Modestobacter italicus: one gene and its partner. The protein of the gene in region 1 binds, or shares a complex with, the protein of each later gene. Links are inferred from orthologs where the notes say so. Each region holds a gene or a part of one and is shown in the gene's direction. Other genes may lie near its edges. The genes, in order: mfd and uvrA.

Region 1 (4,402 bases):
GCGCCGGGGGCGTACGACCTCTTCCACGTCGGCCACCTCAACGTGCTCAAGCACGCCGCGGCGCACTGCGACCGGCTGGTCGTCGGGGTGGTCTCCGACGAGATGCTGCTGCTGACCAAGGGCCGGCTGCCGGTCGTGCCGCTGGCCGAGCGCCTGGAGATCGTCCGCAACCTGCGCTTCGTCGACGACGTGCACGCGGAGGTCGTCCCGGAGAAGATCGACACCTGGCGGGAGGTCGGGTTCGACGTCCTGTTCAAGGGCGACGACTGGCGGGGCACCGCCAAGGGCGACAAGCTCGAGCGCGACTTCGCGGCCGTCGGTGTGGCGGTCCACTACTTCCCGTACACGATGCACACCTCGAGCACGATCCTGCGCAAGGCGCTGGCCAGCCTGGACGCCGGCCGTCCGCTGGCCGCTGCGTCCGCCTGATCGGCTCTTCCGGCCCCGCTGCAGGGGCCCATGCCGAGCTCGCGAGGCATGGGGGGCAGCGGGGTCCTTCGTCTAACCTGGCACGTGGCCCCCGCGCGCACCCGGCGCGTCGTGTGCGGCCCCAGAACCAGGAGTGGCCCCCGTGAGCTTGCGCGGCGTGCTCGACGTCGTCCTGACCGACCCCGGCATGGCCCAGGTCGTCGCCCAGGCCGGCTCGGCCGAGCTGGCCGTCACCGCCGCCCCGACGGTCCAGCCGCTGGTCGCCGCGGCGCTGGCCGCGCGGCAGCCCGGCGCCGGCGTGCCCGTGCTGGTGGTCACCGCCGGCGAGCGGGACGCCGACGCGGTGGCCGCGGTGCTCCGCTGCTTCGTCCCCGACCGGCGGGTGGAGGTCTTCCCGGCCTGGGAGACCCTGCCGCACGAGCGGCTCAGCCCGCGGGCGGACACGGTCGGCCGGCGGCTGGCCGTGCTGCGCGACCTCACCCACCCCGAGCAGGGCGCGGCGGTCGACGTCGTCGTCGCGCCGGTGCGCAGCGTGCTGCAGCCGCTCGCCCCCGGCCTCGGCGACCTGGTCCCCGTGGAGCTCGCGCCCGGCGGGTCCGCCGACCTCGAGGACGTCGCCCGCGCGCTGGCCGACGCGGCCTACACCCGGGTCGAGCTGGTCGAGAAGCGCGGCGAGTTCGCCGTCCGCGGTGGCCTGCTCGACGTCTTCCCGCCCACCGAGCCGCACCCGGTGCGGGTGGAGTTCTGGGGCGACGAGGTCGACGAGCTGCGCTACTTCTCCGCCGCCGACCAGCGCTCCCTCGACGAGCGGCCCGACCGGCTGTGGGCGCCGCCGTGTCGGGAGCTGCTGCTCACCGACGAGGTGCGTGCCCGCGCCACCCAGCTCGGGGTCGACCACCCCGAGCTGGCCGAGGTCACCGGCAAGCTCGCCGAGGGCATCGCGGTGGAGGGCATGGAGTCGCTGATCCCGGCGCTCATCGGCGGCGAGCAGATGCAGCTGCTGACCGACCTGGTGGCCCCGGGCACCCACGTGCTGGTCCTCGACCCCGAGCGGGTGCGCAGCCGCGCCGCGGACCTGGTGCGCACCGCCGACGAGTTCCTCGCCGCGTCCTGGCAGACCGCCGCCGAGGCCGGCCAGGCGCCGATCGACCTGGGCGCGTCGTCCTTCCAGGACCTCGCCGACGTCGAGGCCGCCGCCCGCCGCCGCGGCCTGCCCTGGTGGACCACCGGCGTCTTCACCCTCCAGCCGGACGACGACGACGCGCAGGTGACCCTCGAGGCCACCGGCGTCGAGCGCTTCCACGGCGACCAGGAGCGCGCGTTCGACGCGCTGCGCGGCTGGGGCCGCGACGGCTGGCGGGTGGTGCTCACCTTCGCCGGCCCCGGTCCGGCGCAGCGGGCCGCCGACCAGCTCACCGAGGCCGACCTCGGCGCCCGGCTGGTGCCCGGCATCGAGGGCGCGCCGGAGGCCGGGCCGACGCTGATCACCCAGGGCAACCTGGAGTCCGGCTTCGCCTTCCCGAGCGTCCGGCTGGCGCTGGTCACCGAGGGCGACCTCACCGGCCAGCGCGGCACCTCGATGAAGGACGCCACCAAGATGCCGGCCCGCCGGCGCAACGCCGTCGACCTGGTGCAGCTGCAGCCCGGTGACCTGGTGGTGCACGAGCAGCACGGTGTGGGCCGCTACGTGGAGATGGTCAGCCGCACCGTGCACGGCGGGCAGCGCGACTACCTGATCGTCGAGTACGCGCCGGGCAAGCGGAACCAGCCGCCGGACCGGCTGTTCGTGCCCACCGACTCCCTCGACCAGCTCACCCGCTACGTCGGCGGGGAGGCCCCGGCGCTGTCCAAGCTGGGCGGTGCGGACTGGCAGAAGACGAAGAACCAGGCGCGCAAGGCGGTCAAGCAGATCGCCGCGGAGCTGATCCGGCTGTACTCGGCGCGGATGGCCAGCAAGGGCCACGCCTTCGGCCCGGACACCGTCTGGCAGCGCGAGCTCGAGGACGCCTTCCCGTTCCAGGAGACGCCCGACCAGCTGGCGGCGATCGACGAGGTCAAGGCCGACATGTCCCAGCCGGTGCCGATGGACCGGATCATCTGCGGCGACGTCGGCTACGGCAAGACCGAGATCGCGATCCGCGCGGCGTTCAAGGCCGTGCAGGACGGCAAGCAGGTCGGCGTCCTGGTGCCGACGACGCTGCTGGCCAACCAGCACTTCAAGACCTTCTCCGAGCGGATGGCGCAGTTCCCGGTGACGGTGGCGGTGCTGTCCCGCTTCCAGTCGGCGAGCGAGAGCGCAGAGACGCTGCGCAAGCTGGCCGCCGGGGAGATCGACATCCTGGTCGGCACCCACCGGCTGCTCCAGCCGACCACCCGGTTCAAGGACCTCGGCCTGGTGATCGTCGACGAGGAGCAGCGCTTCGGCGTCGAGCACAAGGAGTACCTGAAGACGATGCGGACGGCGGTCGACGTCCTGTCGATGTCGGCCACCCCGATCCCGCGCACCCTGGAGATGAGCCTCACCGGCATCCGCGAGATGTCGACGATCCTCACCCCGCCGGAGGAGCGGCACCCGGTGCTGACCTACGTCGGCGCCTGGGACGACAAGCAGATGGCCGCCGCGATCCGCCGCGAGCTGCTCCGCGACGGCCAGGTGTTCGTCATCCACAACCGGGTGCAGTCGATCGACAAGGCCGCGGCCAAGATCCGCAACCTGGTGCCCGAGGCCCGGGTCGCGGTCGGCCACGGGCAGATGCACGAGCACGAGCTCGAGAAGATCATGGTCGGCTTCTGGGAGAAGGAGTTCGACGTCCTGGTCGCCACCACGATCGTCGAGTCCGGGCTGGACATCCCGAACGCCAACACCCTGATCGTCGACCGGGCCGACACCTTCGGGCTCTCCCAGCTGCACCAGATCCGCGGCCGGGTCGGCCGTGGCCGGGAGCGCGCCTACGCCTACTTCACCTACGACCCCACCCGGCCGCTGACCGAGACCTCGGTCGACCGGCTCACCACGATCGCGAACAACACCGACCTCGGCGCCGGCATGGCCGTGGCGATGAAGGACCTGGAGATCCGCGGGTCGGGCAACCTGCTCGGCGGGGAGCAGTCCGGGCACATCGCCGGCGTCGGGTTCGACCTCTACGTCCGGCTCGTCGGCGAGGCGGTCAGCGACTACCGCGCCCAGGCGACGGGGGAGTCCCCGGCGGTCGAGCCGGCCGAGGTGCGGGTCGACCTGCCGGTCGACGCCCACCTGCCGCACGACTACGTGCCCGGCGAGCGGCTGCGGATGGAGGCCTACCGCAAGGTGGCCTCGGTCCAGGACGACGAGCAGGCGCAGGCCGTGCTCGACGAGCTGACCGACCGCTACGGCGCCCCGCCCGCGCCGGTGCTCAACCTGCTGGCGGTGGCCCGGTTCCGGGCGGCCATGCGGGCGCTGGGCGTCACCGAGATCTCGATGCAGGGGCGCAACATCCGGGTCGGTCCGGTCGAGCTGCGCGAGTCGCAGGTGATGAAGCTGTCCCGGCTGGCCGAGGGCGCCACCTACAAGGAGGCGGTCCGCACGGTGTCGATCAAGGTACCCACCGGTCCGGACCGGCGGACACCGCTGCGCGACGTCGCGCTGCTGGAGAAGCTGCACGCCCTGCTGTCCGCCGTCCTGGAGCAGCAGGTCGCCGTCGCCAGCTGACGCGGGGCGTCCGACGGCGCGGGTGTGCGACGGGGGTCACACCGGTGTGGCACGCTCGCGGCCGTGCCCTCCCGTCGCGCCGTCGCCGTCCTGCTCGTGGGTGTCGCCGGGCTCGGCCTGGCCGGTTGCCGCAACGCCCCGACCGTCGCCGCGTACGTGGGGGAGTCGCAGGTGACCGTCGCCGAGCTCGACGACGCCGTCGCGCAGCGGCTCGCCGTCCCCGACATCGCCGCCTACGCCGGGGACGACGAGACCAGCTTCACCCGCCAGGTGCTCAGCCTCCAG
Region 2 (3,777 bases), 2.7 Mb from region 1 along the record:
CGCACCCACGCCCGGCTCGGCCGCTGGGTGCGCCGCGCCGGGCTGGTGCGGCCGGGCACCGCGGCGGCGTTCCGGGCGCGGATGGCCGACTTCTTCACCGACGTCGACGTGCTGCTCACGCCGGTCGTCACCGGGCCGCCGCTGCCCGCCCGGCCCTGGCACGAGCGCGGCTTCGCGGCCAACATCGCGGCCAACGCGCGCTGGGCGCCGTGGGCATCGGCCTGGAACCTGGCCGGGCTGCCGGCCCTCGTGCTGCCGGCCGGCCCGGGCCGGGAGGGCCTGCCCAGCTCGGTCCAGCTCGTCGGCGCGGCCGGGTCCGAGACGCGGCTACTCTGGCTGGCCGGGGAGGTGGAGCGCCGGCTGCCCTGGCGCCGGCACGCACCCGTCTTCGTGCCCGACCAGCCGGCCGGGAGCCGCACCGGCTGACCCTGCCCACCCGGGCAGCGCCGCCCGCCGGGGAGACCCGCGCGACACGCCACCCCGGGAAGCCTCCCTCCCGGCACACCGTTCGACTGGTCGATGAACACGCGGCCACCGCTCCGCCCCTCAGCACCCCGCCCCGCACCACTGGCCCTCGCCCCGCCGCGAACGGGCCAGCACCAGCACCAGCACACTGCGACCGACAGGGATCACATGGACCGGCTCGTCGTCCGCGGCGCCCGAGAGCACAACCTCAAGGACGTCCACATCGACCTGCCCCGTGACGCGATGATCGTGTTCACGGGGCTCTCCGGCTCGGGCAAGTCCAGCCTGGCCTTCGACACGATCTTCGCCGAGGGTCAGCGCCGCTACGTCGAGTCGCTGTCGGCCTACGCCCGCCAGTTCCTGGGGCAGATGGACAAGCCGGACGTCGACTTCATCGAGGGCCTGTCCCCGGCGGTGTCGATCGACCAGAAGTCGACCAACCGGAACCCGCGGTCGACCGTCGGCACGATCACCGAGGTCTACGACTACCTCCGGCTGCTCTACGCCCGCGCCGGCCAGCCGCACTGCCCCAACTGCGGCAAGCCGATCTCCCGGCAGACCCCGCAGCAGATCGTCGACCAGGTGCTGGGGATGGAGGAGGGCACCCGCTTCCAGGTGCTGGCCCCCGTCGTCCGGGCCCGCAAGGGCGAGTACGTCGACCTGTTCAGCTCGCTGCAGACCCAGGGCTTCTCCCGGGTCCGGGTCGACGGCACCGTGCACCCGCTGACCGAGCCGCCGAAGCTCAAGAAGCAGGAGAAGCACACGATCGAGGTGATCGTCGACCGGCTCACCGTCAAGGAGAGCGCCAAGCGCCGGCTCACCGACTCGGTCGAGACCGCGCTCGGCCTGGCCGGCGGCCTCGTCGTGCTCGACTTCGTCGACCTCGCCGAGGACGACCCGCAGCGCGAGCGCACCTTCTCCGAGCACCTCGCCTGCATCGACGACGGGCTGTCCTTCGAGGCGCTCGAGCCCCGCTCGTTCTCCTTCAACTCCCCGTTCGGCGCCTGCCCGGAGTGCACCGGCATCGGCACCCGCAAGGAGGTCGACCCCGACCTCGTCGTGCCGGACCCGCAGAAGAGCCTCGGCGAGGGCGCGATCGCGCCGTGGGCCGGGTCGATGAGCAACGAGTACTTCCAGCGGCTGCTCGGCGGCCTCGCCGACATGATCGGCTTCTCCATGAACACCCCGTGGGAGCAGCTCCCGGCCAAGGTCCAGAAGGCCGTGCTGCACGGGTCGCCGGACCAGGTGCACGTCCGCTACAAGAACCGCTACGGCCGCGAGCGCAGCTACTACGCCGCCTTCGAGGGCGTGCTGCCCTTCCTCGAGCGCCGCCACGAGGACACCGACAGCGAGTTCATGAAGGACAAGTACGAGGGCTACATGCGGGACGTGCCCTGCCCGGTCTGCCACGGCACCCGGCTCAAGCCGGAGATCCTCGCCGTCAAGCTCAACGGCCGCTCCATCGCCGAGGTCACCGGCCTGTCGATCGGCGACGCGTCGGAGTGGCTGGGCGCCCTGGAGCTCGGTGGCCGCGAGAAGGCGATCGCCGACCGCGTGCTGCGCGAGATCCAGGCCCGGCTGTCCTTCCTCGTCGACGTCGGCCTGGACTACCTCTCCCTCGACCGGCCGGCCGCCACCCTGGCCGGCGGCGAGGCGCAGCGGATCCGGCTGGCCACCCAGATCGGGTCCGGCCTGGTCGGCGTCCTCTACGTGCTCGACGAGCCCTCGATCGGGCTGCACCAGCGCGACAACGTCCGGCTGATCGAGACGCTCGTGCGGCTGCGCGACATGGGCAACACGCTCATCGTCGTCGAGCACGACGAGGACACCATCAAGCAGGCGGACTGGATCGTCGACATCGGCCCCGGCGCCGGCGAGCACGGCGGCGAGGTCGTCGTCAGCGGCACCTACGACGACCTGCTGGCCAGCGAGCGGTCGATCACCGGCCAGTACCTCTCCGGCCGCCGGGAGATCACCATCCCGGCGATCCGTCGCGAGCCCGTCCCGGGCCGGGAGCTGGTGGTCAAGGGCGCCCGGGAGAACACCCTCCGCGGGATCGACGTGGCCTTCCCGCTCGGGGTGCTGGTCGCGGTCACCGGTGTGTCGGGCTCGGGCAAGTCCAGCCTGGTCAACGACATCCTCTACACGACGCTGGCCAATGAGCTGAACCGCGCCCGCATGGTGCCCGGCCGGCACCGCACCATCACCGGCCTGGACCAGCTGGACAAGGTCGTCGGTGTCGACCAGTCGCCGATCGGCCGCACCCCGCGGTCCAACCCGGCGACCTACACCGGCGTCTGGGACCACGTCCGCAAGCTGTTCGCCAGCACGACCGAGGCCAAGGTCCGCGGCTACCAGCCGGGCCGGTTCTCCTTCAACGTCAAGGGCGGCCGGTGCGAGGCCTGCTCCGGCGACGGCACGCTGAAGATCGAGATGAACTTCCTGCCCGACGTCTACGTCCCCTGCGAGGTGTGCAAGGGCGCCCGGTTCAACCGGGAGACCCTCGAGGTGCACTACAAGGGCAAGACGGTCGCCGAGGTCCTGGACATGCCGATCGAGGAGGCCGCGGACTTCTTCGAGGCGATCCCGGCCATCTCCCGGTACCTGCGCACGCTCACCGAGGTCGGGCTCGGCTACGTCCGGCTCGGTCAGCCCGCGACCACGCTGTCCGGTGGTGAGGCCCAGCGCGTCAAGCTCGCCAGCGAGCTGCAGAAGCGGTCCAACGGCCGGACCATCTACGTGCTCGACGAGCCCACCACCGGGCTGCACTTCGAGGACATCAACAAGCTGCTCAAGGTCGTCCAGGGCCTGGTCGACAAGGGCAACTCGGTCATCGTCATCGAGCACAACCTCGACGTGATCAAGAGCGCCGACTGGCTGATCGACATGGGTCCCGAGGGTGGCTTCCGCGGCGGCATGGTCGTCGCCGAGGGGTCGCCGGAGTTCGTGGCGTCGGTGCCGGAGAGCCACACCGGCCGGTTCCTCGCCCAGATCCTGGACCCGGACGCCGTGGCGGCCGCCGCCGCGCCGGCGGCGGCGGCGAAGAAGCGGCCGCGCAAGAAGGCCCAGCTGGTCGCCTCCGCGGCGGGCGAGAAGGCCAGCTGACGGCCGGCCGGCCTCCGGCGGCAGGTCGCGCTCCGGTGTCGATCCCCGTCCGGCGGTATCGGTGGAGCGCCCGCTGTGTTCGACTGACCGGGTGCCCAGCGCAGCTCCGGTAGGAGCCCCCCGGTGTCGTTGAGTCGCAGGTCCTTCCTCGCCGGCGCCGTCGCCGCCCCGGCCCTCGCGGCGCTGGCCGGGTGCGCCGGCACCGTG

Evidence for each region.
Region 2: the proteins of mfd (region 1) and uvrA are in contact, whole or in part, in a crystal structure (PDB 4DFC), measured with the Escherichia coli proteins. The link is inferred for Modestobacter italicus from one-to-one orthologs.

What each region holds. Positions count from the first base shown.
Region 1 is NC_017955.1:974,255-978,656, forward strand. The notes cover bases 216-4,317. They hold mfd (transcription-repair coupling factor), read left to right. Parts: upstream 216-571; coding sequence 572-4,117; downstream 4,118-4,317. Other genes in these bases: MODMU_RS04665 (FAD synthase family protein), read left to right, coding at 216-429; MODMU_RS04675 (peptidylprolyl isomerase), read left to right, coding at 4,181-4,317. Outside these bases: more of MODMU_RS04665, read left to right, coding at 1-215; more of MODMU_RS04675, read left to right, coding at 4,318-4,402. UniProt on the Escherichia coli protein: Couples transcription and DNA repair by recognizing RNA polymerase (RNAP) stalled at DNA lesions. Mediates ATP-dependent release of RNAP and its truncated transcript from the DNA, and recruitment of nucleotide excision repair machinery to the damaged site.
Region 2 is NC_017955.1:3,633,334-3,637,110, reverse strand. The notes cover bases 294-3,770. They hold uvrA (excinuclease ABC subunit UvrA), read left to right. Parts: upstream 294-633; coding sequence 634-3,570; downstream 3,571-3,770. Other genes in these bases: MODMU_RS17370 (Bug family tripartite tricarboxylate transporter substrate binding protein), read left to right, coding at 3,694-3,770; MODMU_RS17380 (amidase), read left to right, coding at 294-426. Also shown: more of MODMU_RS17380, read left to right, coding at 1-293; more of MODMU_RS17370, read left to right, coding at 3,771-3,777. UniProt on the Escherichia coli protein: The UvrABC repair system catalyzes the recognition and processing of DNA lesions. UvrA is an ATPase and a DNA-binding protein. A damage recognition complex composed of 2 UvrA and 2 UvrB subunits scans DNA for abnormalities.